DNA from 4 places in the Brevibacterium metallidurans genome. Region 4 is predicted to be linked to each of the others. Evidence: riboswitches for the same ligand, from Rfam matches in the RefSeq annotation. Region 4 holds a riboswitch; each other region holds the start of a gene.
What was found. Region 4 has a riboswitch for thiamine pyrophosphate ahead of thiO (glycine oxidase ThiO). Riboswitches for the same ligand answer to the same signal wherever they lie in the genome.
Positions count from the first base shown of each region.

Region 1 (3,878 bases), on a different contig from region 4:
GGCCACCGGGAGCAGGCGGGTGCGCACGGACTCAACGGCGTCGGCTTCGAGGAGCCGGTGCCCGGAGGTCGCGACCATGACCGGGTCGACGGTGAAGAACCCTAGGTCCGAGGTCGAGGCCCGGTCGACGACGAGGTCGACGAGCGAGCGCGAACCGAGCATTCCGGTCTTCGTCGCATCGACGGGCATGTCATTGAGGACGCTGTCGAGCTCATCGGTGACGAAGTCCTCGTCGATCGGGTAGACCCGGGAGACGCCGTGCGTGTTCTGGGCGACGAGCGCGGTGATCGCCGTGGTCCCGAGCACGCCGAGGGCGGTGAACGTCTTGAGGTCGGCGTGGATGCCCGCTCCCCCGCTCGGGTCGGTGCCGGCGATCGAGAGCGCGATCGGCGGGCGCACACTCATACCGCTCCCCCGTCCCCGTAGGCGGCGAGCAGTTCGGCCGCGGCGAGTTCGGGGTCGGCGGCGCGGCAGATCGCCGAGACGACGCAGACGCCGATGAGACCCAGGCCGCGCAGGTCCGGGACGCGTGTCGCGTCGATCCCGCCGATCGCCACCGCGGGCAGTCCTGCCTGTGAGACGAGTTCGCCGAGGCGGTCCGGGCCGATCCCGGCCGGTGCGTCGGCCTTCGTCGTCGTGTCGAAGACGGGGCCGATGCCGACGAGGTCGACCGCTCCGGTGGCCCGGGCTGCGGCGAATTCGGCGTCCTCGGCGGCCGAGAGACCCACGAGCGGTGCGTCGCCGAGGAGGGCGCGCACCTCGGCGACGGGGGTGTCGGACTGGCCGACGTGGATGTGGACGTCCGTGCCCTCCTCGCGCAGACGCCCGGCGACGGCCACCCGGTCGTTGAGGAAGACGGGGACCCGGCGGTCGGTGCCGGCCACCGCCTCGGCGACGGCGGCGACGACCTCACGGGTGAGGACGAGGAACTCGGTGTCGTCGATGTCCTTGTCCCGGACCTGGACGATGCCGACCCCGCCGGCGACCGCGGAGCGCACGGTCTCGGCCACCGTCCGACCGGCCTCGGCGCACTGCGCGGAGTCGGTGACGAGGTAGAGGCGGGTGTCGATGCCGGCGAGGCGGTCGAGTGCCGCGCTCATGCCGCCGTCACCGCGACGCGGGAGCGGGCGATGCGGTCGTCGTCGGTGGTGAAGAGGGCGTCGAGGAAGTTCATGGCGTACCGGCCCGGACCCAGTGCCCCGGTCGCGGCGGCCTCACCGGCCACGGCGAAATGCGCGTGGGCGGCGACGACGGCGGTGAACCTCTCGAGCGCTCCCACGCCTGCCGGTCCGGCCTGCGAACTCGTCCCCGCCGGAGGGACCGCGGCGAGGTAGGCGGTGGTGACGGCGCCGAGCGAGCACCCGGTGCCGATGACGAGCGGCATGAACGCGTGTCCGCCGTCGATGCGGGCGACATGGTCGACCCCGTCGATGTGGGCGACGACGGCGTCACGGGCACCCGAGACGGCGACGATCGCGCCGGTCGCGCGGGCGAGGTCGGCGGCGGCGGGGAGCACGGCGTCGACTTCGTCGGTGGATTCGACTCCGCGCCCGCCGGCACCGGCGCCGGCCAGTGCCGCGATCTCCGAGGCGTTGCCGCGGATCGCGGTGGGTCCGGCGGCAGCGGCCCGGCGGATCCGGGTGGTGCGGAAATCGGCGGCACCGATGCTCACCGGGTCGAGGACCCAGGGTTTCGCATCGGCGGTGACGGCTTCGATCGCGGCGTCGGCGGCGAGGAACTGCTGGTTCGTCGCCGTGCCGAAGTTGATCAGCAGCCCGCCGGCGAGGTGGGCGAACTGTGCGGCGTCGGCGTCGTGGTCGAGCATCGCCGGAGACGCCCCGACAGCGAGCAGCACGTTCGCACTGAACTGCTGCACGACGGTGTTCGTGATGCATTGGATGAGCGGGTTCGACGCGCGCAGACGTGCGTGCGCCGACGACAGATCGAGGTCGGTCATGACGATCCCTTCGCTAGCATGGCCCAGATCAGGTTCGATGGGTGTCCTCTCAGCCCGGCGCGATTCCCCGGGCACCCCATGTCATTGCCTTCGACTGTATCAGGATCGCCGAGGCGCCGGTGACGCGGGCAGCGCACGCGTGGGCCGCGCGGTTCACGGGTCCCACCACCGCCGAGACCGCCACTTCGCGCCGAGACCGCACGTCTGGAGGTGCGGTCTCGGCGCGAACTGGCGGTCTCGGTGAATTCGAGCTGCCGTGCGCCCGCCTCGGCGACTATCCCCTGCCGACGTAGCGCTGACCGCGCCGACTGACCGCGTCGATGACGACGGCGGTGAGGAGGACGAGGGCCGTGATGATCTGCTGCGCGTCGGAGTTGAAGCCGATGAGGTAGAGGCCGTTGTTGATGGCGCCGACGACGAACGCCCCGAGCACCGCCGCCCAGGCCGTGCCGCGTCCGCCGAAGAGGGAGGTGCCGCCGATGACGGCCGCGGCGATCGCATTGAGCAGATCCTGGGTCGCCACGAGCGTCGACCCGGCGTTCGTCGTCACTCCGGCCTTGACGAAGCCGAAGAGGGCGGCGAGGACGCCGGCGGTCATGAAGACGCTGATGCGCACCCATGTCACCCGGATGCCCGCCCGCCGCGCGGCCTCGACCTTGCCGCCGACGGCGTAGATCGAACGCCCGTAGCGCGTCTTGCGCAGCACGAGGTCGATGACGATCGCGATGACCATCATGAGGAAGAACGGCAGGGCGAGACCGAAGTCCTGGTTGACGAGGATGAGGAAGCCGAAGACGATCGCCGTGAGCAGCACGATGCGGACGATGACGGCCAGCCAGCTCGCACTGTCGAGCCCCTGCGCATGGCGCCGCAGCTTCGAGTAGACGAGGCCCGCGGCGAACCCGATGACCGCGATCGCCCCGAAGACGTACGCCCAGATCGCCGGGAAGTAGTAGCTGGCGAAGTCGAAGGCGAAGGTGTCGGCCATCGAGAGGTTCTTCTGGGTGCCGAGCACGGTGAGGGTGAGCCCCGTGAACGCGAGGAGGCCGGCGAGAGTGACGACGAAGGCGGGGATGCCGACGACGGCGAAGAACCAGCCCTGGATCGCCCCGACGACGAGGCCGAGGAGCAGGATGATCGTCAGCGCGATGACCGGCGGCACGTCCTGCCGGACGACGAGCACACCGAGCACCGAGGCCGCGAGCCCGCCGAGCTGCGCGAGCGAGAGGTCGATCTCCCCGAGGAGGAGGATGAGGTTGATGCCGAGCGCGAGGATCGCCAGGTAGGCGACCTGCGTGGAGAGGTTGACGAGGTTGGCCGGGGAGAGGAAGTTGCTGTTCGCCGACTGGAAGACGACGACGATGACGATGAGCGCGAGGATGACGGGGAACGAGCCGAGCTGGCCCTCCTTGATCCGCCGGAAGAAGGTGCGCACGAACCCCTCGTCGGAGATCCGTTCGTCGGTGATGAACGAGCTGCGGGTCATCGGCGCTCACCCCTCCTCGCCGCACGCTGGGTCACGACGTTGTCGTTGGCGCCGGTGATGGCGGCGATGAGCACATCCGTGCGTTCGTCACCGGGGAAGTCCCCGGCGTCCCTGCCCAGGCGCAGCACGTGGACGCGGTCGCAGACGGCTTGGACGTCGGCCATGTTGTGGCTGACGAGGAGCACCCCGAGATCACGGTCCCGGAGGCGTTCGATGAGGTTGAGCACCTCGGCGGTCTGGGCGACTCCGAGGGCGGCGGTCGGTTCGTCGAGCATGACGATGGAGGGTTCGCCGAGGAGGGACCGGGCGATCGCGACCGTCTGCCGCTGTCCCCCGGAGAGGGCGGCGATGGGCACGCGCACGCTCGGGATCTTCGCCGAGAGACTGCGCAGGAGCTCCCACGACTTCGCCTCCATGGTCACTTCGTCGAGGACG
Region 1 is NZ_BAAAAF010000003.1:145,320-149,197, reverse strand. Features, by position in the region: gene thiD (bifunctional hydroxymethylpyrimidine kinase/phosphomethylpyrimidine kinase) at 1-405, opposite strand, end outside; gene thiE (thiamine phosphate synthase) at 402-1,100, opposite strand; gene thiM (hydroxyethylthiazole kinase) at 1,097-1,957, opposite strand; TPP riboswitch at 1,945-2,046, opposite strand; gene AACX88_RS05495 (sugar ABC transporter permease) at 2,232-3,443, opposite strand; gene AACX88_RS05490 (ATP-binding cassette domain-containing protein) at 3,440-3,878, opposite strand, start outside.
Region 1: linked by a shared signal. The riboswitch ahead of thiM (hydroxyethylthiazole kinase) and the one ahead of thiO (glycine oxidase ThiO) in region 4 are both predicted to bind thiamine pyrophosphate.

Region 2 (3,878 bases), on a different contig from region 4:
ATTTCGGAATCCCCCAGGGCCACGGTGTCCGTTGTCAGTTCCCTGACGCAGACGACGCTGCTCGATCCGAGCGCATCTGTGCCGAACAGGAGGAGGCTGGCGACGATCGCGGTCTCGGTGCTCGGCAGCGACCTCGTCGCCAGAGACGCGACGCGGGGGTCGAGCGGGCCGGTGGGAGAGTCGTCGGGGACGAGCGAGTGGAGTTCGGGGATCGTCTCGCGCATCAGACGTGAGGGTTCGTCGTCGTCCTGGTCGAAGCTGTCGATGAGTTCGAGTTCGCGTTCGAACGTCATCCGTGACAGGGCGCCGACGAGGAGGTTCTCATCGAGCAGCGGGGTGCGTCGGGTGTACCACCGGATGACGTCCTCGGAGTCGGTGGTGAGCACGAGTGACCAGACGGCGCTGACGTCGACGTCTTCAGGGAGCGGAAGAAAGGCCCAGCCGTCGAAGATCTGCCCGAACGTCGTGATCGGAGGGGACGTCTGGTCGCCGCTGAGGACAGAGGTCACTTCGGTCGCCGGAGCCGTGCGTTCGGAATCGGTGCTGGTCTCGCTCTCGGCAGTCGCCTCGGAACCGTCTGCGGCGTCAGCTCCATCGACGTCGTCGTCGAAGGGGCTGGAGGAGAGGGTCTCGGCGAAGCGCGTCTGCGCGACGCGGAGCAGGCCCTCGATGAGTTCGCTGCTGACGTCTTCGTTGAGGAGCTCCACGTTGCCCGATTCGAAGGGGTCGTCGTCGCAGATCAGGGCGACGTAGCGGCCAGTGGGTTCGTGACCGTCGGGAAGCGGGTAGACCATGAGGCGGGACAGCGCCGCCGAGGCTTCCTCGACGAGGACGTCGCCGCTGAGATCGGACAGGGTGCGGTCCATGGGCGCAGCGGTCTCGTCGGCTACCTCGTCAGATCCGTCATCGCTGTCGACCCACGTATTCGCCGCCTCGGTTTCGACGAGGAAGCCGGAGATCTGAGCGAGGATCGTCGAGTACGACGCCCCGTCCGAGGTCCGTTCGATCCACCCGGTCTCCCCGTCCGAGTCCTCCGTTTCGAAGTAGCCCCACACCATGGTGGGGAAGAACTTCGGCGGCACGGATTCGATGATCTCCGGGCTGAAGACTCCGAAGGGAATGCGGTCGGCGTCGGGGACGGCGGGCGAATCGTTCATCGGTCAATCGTGCCACGGGAGGGGCGTGCCGCGGCCGCCGAGGTCTACGAGTGCTGAGACCGGTACGCCTCGTCGAAGAACGCGCGCTCGAGGCCGACGGCTCGCCCCCACAGCGCGGTCAGCCGGTCCCGGGTCGCGACCGCCTCGGCGTCGTCCCCTCGAGGCACGACGCGTTCGAGTTCGTCGACGAGGAACTGCACCCAGGCGGCGAAGTCCTCACCGCGGTGGAGCTCGATCCACCCGACGTGGACATCGCGAGTGGGCATGTCTCGCTCCAGCTCGCCCCAATCGAGGTAGAGCCATTCGGCGATGACGAGGACGACGAGGAGATCCGGGTACGACGCCGAGGCGACCGCCCCCTTCATGACATCCCGGAAGCCCGCGGTCGGAGCCAGCAGGACGGGGTCGGCATAGTCTTCGGGACTCACCCTCACCTCGGCGAAGGCGCGGACGAAGTACGAATCCTCATCGGCTTCGAGGAACCCGAGCTGCCGGGCGAACCGCAGCTTCGCCTCGATCCGGTCGGCATGGGCCACACACGCGCCGAGCATCGCGAGGAAGTCCTCGAAGAACTGATAGTCCTGGATGAGATAGGTCGCCATGACCTCGTCGGGGACGGTGCCCGCGAAGAGCTCCTCGACGAATCGGTGGCCGACGGCCGCCGCCCAATCCTCGTCGGCTGACCTGCGCAGCGCCTCGACGGCACCGCCTGCTGGCACAGTGATCATTCGTGTCCTCCAACTTCCTCCGCCGGCATTGCCCGGATCAGGTGTAAGGGTCTGCGTGCGCACTCTCAGCGCCGGATTCGGCGCTCCCCTGTGGTGGTTCGAGACTATCTCACATCGCCGGGACTGCGGCATCCGTCGGCACTCCGGTCACCTCGCCGAGGTGGTCGGCGAGGACCTCGGCGATTCGGGCGCCCGCAGGCTGACGTCCGGCGGCTCGCTCGGCCTTCTCGACTGCGGAGTTGTAGTTCGTGTTCGTGTTGATGTCGTAGACGACCTGCCGGCCGTCGGCGGTCTCGATGAACTCGACCCCCGCGAAGTCGATGCCGAGATCGCGCAGGAGCGCTTCGAGCCGGCCGATGAGAGGCGTCTCTGCAGTGATCGACTCCCGCCGGGTGAACTGGGCGAAGGGCGCGCCCGCGCCTGGCGCACTGCCAGCGCCGCCCGCACCCGGGATCTCGCACGCGTCGGCAGGGCAGAGTTCGAACGAGCCGGCCGAGACGTCGACGGCGACCGCGTAGTGGAAGCGTCCGCCGATGAACTCGGCGCGAGTGATGAACGGTTCGGCGGGCTGGAGGTACTCCTGGACGAGCGTGATGCCGTCGATCGGCTCGTTCGCCCCTCCCGGACCGAAGTCGGCGATCACGGCATCGAGCTCGGCCTGCGCATCGAACCGCCGCACCCCCAGCCCCTTGCCGCCCTGGTTGTGCTTCGTGATGAACGGGGGAGCGAAGTCGGCAGCCGCCTCGGCGAGGGCGCCGGATCCGAACGCCGCAGCCGTGCGGGGGACGTCGAAGCCGCGGGACTCAAGCTCCCGATGCTGACGGATCTTGCTCACCTCGAGCTCATAGACGTCCGCGCCGCTGACGACCGTGCGCCCGGCGGCCTCGAGCCACGCGAGCACGGCCCGGCCGTAGTCCTTGACGTGCGGGTCCGTGCGGGTGTGCGAGGACGCCGAGAGCCGGGACCAGAAGATCCCCTCCGGCGGCTCCGCGGAGAGGTCGATCGTCGACCCCGGCAGCAGCCATTCGACGAACTCGACGCCCTGGGCGTCGAGCGCCTCGGCGAAGGGCGGAATCCACTCGGGATTGTCGTGGATGATGTAGACCGCGGGATGGTCGGCGACGGGCAGCTGATGGGTGCGCATGGAGGCCTCGTGTCATCGGTTCGGATTGCGTGGCATATTGCTCAACAATCCTACGGGTCGCGGGATTCCCGTCGCCGCCCTTCTTCGTGTCCGTCCACCGGCGTAGACTCTGCACCATGGCTATCGCAAAGCAGCCCGTGGTCGTTCTCGATGCTCCGGATGCTGGTGAGCTCGCCAAGTTCTACGGCGACCTCCTCGACTGGCAGGTCCGCGTCGACGACGACGGCACGTGGGCAGAGATCACATCCGACTCCTGGCCGCCCATCTGCTTCCAGCAGGTCGAGGACTACCGCGCCCCGGGCTGGCCCAGCCAGGACCATCCGCAGCAGATGCACATCGACGTCATGGTCGACGACCTCGACACCGCCGAGGCGCAGGTCCTCGAACTCGGCGCCGGGAAGGCCGAATTCCAGCCGGGCGAGACCTTCCGCGTCTTCCTCGATCCCGCCGGCCACCCTTTCTGCCTCTGCGTGAACTGACCCTCCGGGATAGGGCCGTGCGCCTACGATGGGGGCCATGCGCCGCATCGCCTCCTTCGCAGACATCACCCCCGCAGCCTGGGCCAATGGTGCCGGGGAGACGACCGAACTCGTCTCCCTCGTCGAGTCCGCAGCTCTCACCCCTGACCGTGCGCGGTGGCGTCTGAGCATCGCCCGCCTCGAACGACCCGGGCCGTTCTCCTCCCTGCCCGGCGTTGATCGGACGTTCCTTCCCACCGCCGAGGTGGTCCTCGAGATCTCCGGCACCCCGCACCGGGCAGGGCCCGACAGTCCCCTGCGCTTCACCGGCGATTCCGAGGTCGTCCTCACCGAACTGAGTGAGCCTTGCTTCGCCGTCAACCTCATGGTC
Region 2 is NZ_BAAAAF010000026.1:247-4,124, forward strand. Features, by position in the region: gene AACX88_RS16790 (hypothetical protein) at 1-1,157, opposite strand, end outside; gene AACX88_RS16795 (TenA family protein) at 1,202-1,885, opposite strand; TPP riboswitch at 1,883-1,985, opposite strand; gene AACX88_RS16800 (ATP-grasp domain-containing protein) at 1,995-3,029, opposite strand; gene AACX88_RS16805 (VOC family protein) at 3,146-3,508, shown strand; gene AACX88_RS16810 (HutD family protein) at 3,546-3,878, shown strand, end outside.
Region 2: linked by a shared signal. The riboswitch ahead of AACX88_RS16795 (TenA family protein) and the one ahead of thiO (glycine oxidase ThiO) in region 4 are both predicted to bind thiamine pyrophosphate.

Region 3 (3,878 bases), on a different contig from region 4:
TGAGGCAGCGCGGCCCGGCGAGAGCGCACTGTGCGATTCGCGCGCGGCGCCCACGACTCCTGGACGCTGAGTGTCGATTTCCGCGACCAGAATCGACACCGAGGGTCCAGAACTCGACACCCCGACACACCCACAGCAACCCGGCGGTCGCACGGCAACCCCCGCGGCCGCCTCGGCGACTTTTCTACACGCTGTAGAAACGCCCTGATAGACTGAAGTCGACGAGGACGGATGTGGTTTTCGGGGCCGTCGTCATCGTCAGGGTTGGTCAGGCCCCGTCGAGAGGACTGCCATGAACGCCGACTCCCATCGGATCCCCACCCGCCAGGCCGCCGCGAACCCGACCGACGACCGGGCCGCCGATCCCCGACCCGACGAATCCGGGCTCAACCGCGAACTCGGCGTCCTCGTCGGCTTCGACGGCTCGGAGCTCGCAGCCCTGGCCCTGCGCTACGGCGCCGCCGAGGCACTCCACCGCGGCGTTCAGCTCACGGTGGTCACCGCGTTCACGATGCCGCTGATGATCTACCCGAACATGGCCTCGATCCCCTCCGAACCCGAGGACGAGGCCGCGATGCGCGGAGCGGAGAAGCTGCTCGCCGAGGCGGCCGACCTCCTGCGCGACCATCCCGGACAGGTCACTTACGCCGCCGAGTCCGGCGACGCCGCAGGCGTGCTCGTGCGACTGAGCTCGAACGCCGAGGTCCTCATCGTCGGCGCCCGCGGTCGCGGCGGCTTCATCGGCCGCATGCTCGGCTCGGTCTCGACAGCCCTGCCGCCCCATTCGCACTGCCCGACGATCGTCGTGCCCAAGCACTCCGCCCGCCGTGAGGACTCGAGCGGATCGGTCGTCGTCGCCGTCGACGGCTCCGAGGCCGCCCGGATCGCGATGTTCACCGCCGCCGAGGTGGCCTCCTCCAGGCAGACGGGCCTCGAGATCGTCTCGGTGCTGCCGGCCGGTGAGGAATGGCTCTACTGGTACCCCGATCTCGAGGTCGGCGGGGATGTCGCAGACCGTCGGCAGAAGCAGCTCGAGACCGCCCTCTCGACGGAGGCCGATGCCCTCGGCGAGCAGTTCCCTGGTCTGCCGATCTCCACCTCGGTGGTCGTCGGGGATGCGGTCTCGATGCTCTCGGAGGCCACGAAGCGGGCCCAGCTCACGGTGCTCGGCACCCGGGGCCGCGGCGCGGTGAAGTCCGCGCTCCTCGGTTCGGTCTCCCGCGGAGTCCTCCACCATGCCGAAGGCCCGGTGATGATCGTCCCCAGCTGAGACGGGCCTGCGGGCCGGTGGTCGTGTTGTACAGTGGTGCCCACACGACAGGGGAGCGCCAGCAGGGGCGCTGAGAGTGCAGATGATGCTGCAGACCCTCGAACCTGATGCGGTTAGCACCGCCGAAGGAAGTCGAGACTCTTCTACCCCTCCTTGAGATACGAGGAGGCACAATGCCGAACACCACCGCGCCCGCGACATCCGCACCCGCGTACACCCAGGCCCCGCCGACGAAGAAGTGGCGGGTCGTCGACTACGTCGTCACCGCCGTCCTCGGCATCGCCGTGGGCCTGATCTTCTGGGTGCTCGCGGCGAGCTGGAAGGTCATCGAACTCGGCTTCCAAGCCTTCCCGCCCTCGATCGGGCTCATCGCCGGCCTGTGGGTGCTCGCCGGTCCCTTGGCCGGGGCGATCATCCGCAAACCGGGTGCCGCGCTCCTGTGCGAGGTCCTCGCCGCCCTCGTCGAAGGCGTCCTCGGCTCCCACTTCGGCTCGACCGTGCTGCTCTCGGGCTTCATCCAGGGCCTCGGCGCCGAACTCGTCTTCGCGGCCTTCGGCTACCGGAAGTTCACCCTGTGGGTGACGACGCTGTCCGGTCTCGTCGCAGCGGCCTTCATGGCGGTGAGCGAGAACATCCTCTACAACGCCGAATGGCAGCTGACCTACCAGTTCGCCTACGCCGCATGTGCGATCGTCTCCGGCATCGTCATCTCCGGCATCGGCGCCTGGTATGCCTACCGCGCGATCGCGAAGACCGGGGCGCTGAGCTCGTTCGCCTCCGGCCGCATGCGCTGATGGGTCTGCCGGTCCGCGCCCGCGGCTTCTCGTGGCGGCACGCCGATCGGGACGCTGCCGCGATCGGTCCCCTCGACCTCGACATCGCCGCCGGAGAGAAGGTCCTCCTCCTCGGCCCGTCAGGGGCGGGGAAGTCGACGCTGCTCCATGCGATCGCCGGGGTCCTGCCCGTCGAGGCCGGAGAGTCCACCGGTGAGATCCTCATCGGCGACGATGCCCCTGACCCCCGCCGAGGTGTCACCGGGCTCGTCCTCCAGGACCCCGATTCGCAGGTGATCTTCTCTCGCGTCGGCGACGACGTCGCCTTCGGCATGGAGAACCTCGGCCTGCCGGTCGAGGTCATCGACGAGCGCATCGGGTCGTCGCTGGCCGCGATGGGCCTCGACCTGCCCACCGACCATCCCACGGCGGCGCTCTCAGGGGGCCAGAAGCAACGTCTTGCGCTTGCCGGCATCCACGCGATGGCGCCCGAGGTCATCGTCCTCGACGAACCGACGGCCAACATCGACCCCGCCTCGGCGGCATCGGTGCGCGATGCCGTGCTCACGGCGGCCGCGGTCACCTCGGCGACGATGATCGTCGTCGAGCATCGGGTGAGCCTGTGGGCCGAGTTCGTCGACACCGTCATCGTCCTCGGCCGGGACGGACTGCTCGCCCAGGGCAGTCCGGTCGCGGTGTTCGGTGATCCCGAACTCGCCGAGGCGCTGCGGGCCTCGGGCATCTGGCTGCCCTCCGCGCAGTCACCGGTCGCACCGGATCGGGCACCGGCCGCCTCGGCGCCCGTGCTGCTGACGGCCTCCGGACTCAGCGTCGCCCGACCGCGCGCCCACGCACCTGCGGCCACGGACCTCAGCCTCGAGGTCTCAGCCGGTGAGGCGGTCGGCATCGTCGGACCCAACGGGGCGGGCAAGTCGACGACGGCACTGACCCTGGCCGGACTCGTCGAGGAGTTCTCCGGTGAGGTGCGCGCGCACGGCCCGCTGGCCGAGGGCGCGAAGCACGGCCGCCCGTTCCGCTGGCCGTCTGCGTTCCTCGCCCCGCGCATCGGCATGGTCTTCCAGGAGCCCGAGCACCAGTTCCTCAAAGGCAGCGTGCACGACGAGCTCGCGCTCGGTCCGCGCCTGGCCGGATGGCCGGCCGCCGAGGTCGAGGCGCGGGTGGAGAGCCTGCTCGGGACGCTCGGGCTGGGCGCTGTCGCCCACGCGCACCCGCAGGGGCTCTCCGGTGGGGAGAAGCGGCGACTGTCGGTGGCGGCGATGATCGCCCCGCGGCCGCAGATCCTCATCGTCGACGAACCGACGTTCGGGCAGGATGCGCTGACCTGGGCGGGCCTCGTCGAGCTCTTCCGCGACGTCCTCGATCATGGCAGCGCCGTCATCGCCGTCAGCCACGACGATGACTTCCTCACCGCGATCGGGGGGCGGCGCATCGTCCTCGGGTCGGCGGAGCGGTCCCTGGAGGGTGAGCGCGTTGAGTGAGACCGTGACTGCCCGTGAGAGGGTCGCCGTCGAGGATCCCGGTCAGCTCATCCCCGTTGTGCGCAGCACCGCGCTGGTCCGGTGCAATCCGCTGTCGAAGATCGCCGTCGCCCTCATCCTCATGGTCGGTGCCCTGCTGAGCATCGACCTCGTCTCCGCCGGCGTCGTCCTCGCCTTCTCGCTTCTCGCCCTGCCCCTGACCGGGCTCGATCTGTGGGCGGCGCTCAAGCGCCTGTGGTTCCTGCCTCTGGGCGCACTCCTCGCGGCCTGGGGCACGGCGATACTGGCGGAGAAGACCGGTGCCGTGGTCGTCGATGTCGGCCCGATCCTCATGAC
Region 3 is NZ_BAAAAF010000014.1:64,455-68,332, forward strand. Features, by position in the region: gene AACX88_RS14665 (DUF4916 domain-containing protein) at 1-3, shown strand, start outside; gene AACX88_RS14670 (universal stress protein) at 293-1,270, shown strand; TPP riboswitch at 1,310-1,418, shown strand; gene AACX88_RS14675 (ECF transporter S component) at 1,444-2,064, shown strand; gene AACX88_RS14680 (ABC transporter ATP-binding protein) at 2,064-3,542, shown strand; gene AACX88_RS14685 (energy-coupling factor transporter transmembrane component T family protein) at 3,526-3,878, shown strand, end outside.
Region 3: linked by a shared signal. The riboswitch ahead of AACX88_RS14675 (ECF transporter S component) and the one ahead of thiO (glycine oxidase ThiO) in region 4 are both predicted to bind thiamine pyrophosphate.

Region 4 (3,878 bases):
GCTGTGCGGTGAGTACGGCGTCGCGGGCCGTGTAGCATCCGGCGGTGTTGGGCAGGGCCCGGATGTGCAGCCGCTGAAGCAGGGCGAAGACCGAGTCCCGGGCTTCGGCGTCGAAGCGGCGGATCGCGACCGTCGTCAGCTCTGTCGCCGAGGCGGTGAGTGCGTCTTCGAGGATGGTCAGGGTGCTCGCCCCACCAGTGCCCATGACGAGGTGGGAGTCGAAGGTCGTGCCGTCGATCGTCCAGCTCATCTCAGCCTCCCTGCACTGCGGTGACGAGGTCGACGGTGTGCCCGCCTTCGATCGTGAAGTCGGCCCAGAGTCCGCGGCGGACGACTTCGCCGTCGATGGCCAGTGCCACACCGAGGCGGCCGCCGTCGGCCGGGGTGCCGTCGGGTGTCAGCTGTCGACCGGTGACGTCTTCGACGAGCGCGCGGGCGGTGGTGCCCGCTTCGAGTTCCCGGCTCTCGCCGTTGAGGGTGATGATCATGGTGTCTTCCTTGCAGTGGTGGGTCGGTGGAGCAGTCCGCAGTGGTGGTCGATGTCAGTGTGCAGGCGCCGGCTCGCGCTCGAACCGTTCGGGGGAAAGACTCTCGAGAGCACCCGGTGGCAGCCATTCGGAGTCGGTGTCGAGGACGAGGTCGGCGCCGAGTCTCGCGCCCAGCGGTGCGAGGAGGACTCCGTGTCGGAAGTATCCGGTGGAGACGACGCAGCCGGGATCGGTGCGCCCGATGATCGGCAGGTCATCGGGGGACCCGGGACGGGCGCGGGCGGTGATCTCCGTGATCTCTGCGCGCAGCAGTCCGGGCACAAGGCGTTCGGCGTCGTGGAGGAGCCGGTGGACGCCTTCGGCGAGGACACCGGGGCGACCGTCCTCGCGTGAGGTGGCCCCGAGGACGAGTTCCCCGTCGGGTCGGGGCACGATGTAGACGGGTCGGCCGGCGACGAGTCCGCGGATCGTGCGGGTGAGCAGCGGCGGCGACTGGGGGTCGCTGCGGAGGCGGATGATGTCGCCGTGGACGGCGCGCAGCGGCAGCAGGGGCGCCTCGGCGATCGCGTTGCCCGCCTCCCCGGCGGCGATGACGACCTGGTCGCCGGTGAGCAGGCTCCCGTCGGACAGGCCCACCCCGGTGGTCCGACCCGCGGTGCGCACGATCTCTATGGCCTCCATGCGCACGACGCGCTCGGCGAGCAGACCGAGCAGGGCAGCGGTCACCCTGCGGGGGTCGATCGCATGGTCGCCGGGGATCCGCACGGCACCGCACACACCCGGCGCCAGCGCCGGTTCGAGAGCACGGGCCTGGGACCCGGTGAGAAGTTCGACCGCGGAACCCGCCCGGATCTGCAGGCTGCGGAGCTCGCGCAGAGTGGTGAGGTCGGCACGGTCGCCGGCGCACACGAGGGTCTCCGCCGCAGTCTCGCCGAGGTCGTCGCCGGAGGCGGCGGCCAACCGGGCTGAGAAGTCGGGGTAGAGCGCGGCCGAGGCGCGCATGAGCGGGAAGAGCGGGGACTGGCCCCAGGCGATCTCTGCAGCTGGGGCGATCATTCCCGCCGCCGCGTACGTCGCTCCCTCACCCGGCTGCGGGTCGACGACCGTGACCGCGGCTCCCCGGGACTCGAGCTCCCACGCCGTGGCCAGGCCGATGATCCCGGCCCCGATGACGATGACGTGCATGCGATTCTCCCTCCGGCGGCATGACCCGCATCAGGTGTGACGGTCGGCACGAAGCCCTCTCAGCCTCCCATGCGAGGCTCCCGCGAACTCCTCTACTCTAGGAGCATGGTTCCCGCGATGACAACGTCCACCGCAGAGCGAGACATCACCCCCGCACAGCGGCAGCGAGCGCTCGCCGACTCCCGCCTCTACCTGTGCACCGACGCCCGCAGGAGACAGGGGGATCTGCCGGAGTTCCTCGACGCCGCCTACGCGGGAGGCGTCGACATCATCCAGCTGCGGGACAAAGCCCTCGAAGCCCGCGAGGAGATCGCCGCCCTCGAGGTCCTCAGGGACGCGGCCCGGCGTCACGGAAGGCTCTTCTCCGTCAACGACCGCGCCGATGTCGCCCTCCTCGTCGGCGCCGACGTCTTCCACGTCGGGCAGGATGACCTCACGAGCGCCCAGGCCCGCCGTGTCCTCGGACCCGACGTCCTCCTCGGCCGCTCCACGCACTCGGTCGACCAGGCGCTCGCCGCCGAGGCGGACCCGGAGATCGACTACTTCTGCCTCGGCCCCGTGTGGGAGACCCCGACGAAACCGGGCCGGCCTGCCGTCGGCCTCGAACCGCTGACGACCATCGCCGGCACCGTGACCACCCCGTGGTTCGCGATCGGCGGGATCGCCTCCGGGCAGCGCCTCGACGCCGTCCGGCAGGCGGGAGCCGAGCGCATCGTCGTCGTCCGTGCCCTCACCGAGGCGGCCGACCCTGCCGCAGCCGCCGCGCAGCTGCGCGGCGAACTCACCCGCAGTCAGGCAGGTGCACTGTGAGGATCCTCATCGCCGGCGCCGGCGCCACCGGCGGAGCTTTCGGCACCCGTCTGGTCGAAGCCGGTCGCGACGTCACCTTCCTCGTCCGCGGCGAACGTGCCGAGGCGCTGCGCGCCTCCGGTCTGCGCTTCATCGGCCCTGACGAGGACCGGACGAACCCGGTGGTCGTGGTCACCGCCGAGGAGCTCGCCGCGACTTCCGAGCTTGCCGACCTCATCCTGCTGGCCGTCAAAGCCGGGGGACTCGAGTCGATCATCGACGACCTGCGGCCCGCGGTGGGTCCGAACACGCTCATCATCCCGTTCCTCAACGGGATGGCCCATATCGACCGGCTGCGCGAGGAGTTCCCGGACCAGGTGCTCGGCGGGCTCGTCAAGATCGTCGGCACGATGCGCGGATACGACGTCGTGCAGATGACGGATCTGGCGACGATGACGATCGGTCGCCTCGGCGGGGGAGAGGTGCCGGCCGCCATCGTCGAGGCCCTCGACGTTCCCGGCTTCCGCCTCCAGGTCATCGACTCCGTCGACGATGCGCTGTGGGAGAAATGGGTGTTCATCGCCGCGGCCGGAGTCGTCACCTGCCTCTTCCGCGCCCCTGTCGGAGCGATCATGGCCGCCGGAGGCGAACCCCACGTCGTGGCGATCATCGACGAACTCGAAGCCGTGGCGATGCGGGCAGGACACCCCGTCTCCGCCCGCGCCCGCGCGGCCACCCTGTCGATGCTCACCGCGGAGGGCTCGTCGTTCACCTCGTCCCTCTACCGTGACGTCACGGCGGGACTGCCGAACGAGACCGAGCACATCCTCGGCCACCTCGCGGCCACGGCGGCCGGACTCGGGGTGGCGACGCCGCTGCTCGACCTCACTCTCGTACAGCTGCGAGCAGGCGAGATCGACCGATCGGACTGACCGGCTCGGCGGCACCGTGGTCGTCCGCGGAACCCGCCGCGGACCGGTCGGGCTGCGTCCCAGCCGACCGGCCTGCCCGCCTTCCGCGCAGACGGCGGACGGCCTCGGCGAGGCCCGTGAGGACGAAGGCGATGCCGACGCCGAGGACGACGCCCCACAGCGGCTGGTCGCGGAACATCGCCCCGCCGAGGAGGCCGATCCCGGCCGCGTAGACCGACCAGGCGAGGCAGCCGATGAAGTCCACGGCGAGGAACCGGCCGAGCGGATAGCGGAGCATGCCCGAGGCGATGGTCGTGGCGGTGCGCCCGCCGGGGATGAACCGTCCGGCGACGAGCATCGCCCCACCGCGCTCACCGAACATCGCCTGCGTCGCGTCGAGGAGACGGCGCAGGCGGGCCGAGCGCACCCACCGATCGGTGACCCGGCTGCCCCCGCGGCCCACACAGTGGGCGGCGAGGTCGCCGAGGAGCGCTCCGAGAGCGGC
Region 4 is NZ_BAAAAF010000015.1:22,221-26,098, reverse strand. Features, by position in the region: gene AACX88_RS14945 (thiazole synthase) at 1-250, opposite strand, end outside; gene thiS (sulfur carrier protein ThiS) at 252-488, opposite strand; gene thiO (glycine oxidase ThiO) at 543-1,673, opposite strand; TPP riboswitch at 1,664-1,767, opposite strand; gene thiE (thiamine phosphate synthase) at 1,791-2,483, shown strand; gene AACX88_RS14925 (ketopantoate reductase family protein) at 2,480-3,394, shown strand; gene AACX88_RS14920 (DedA family protein) at 3,348-3,878, opposite strand, start outside.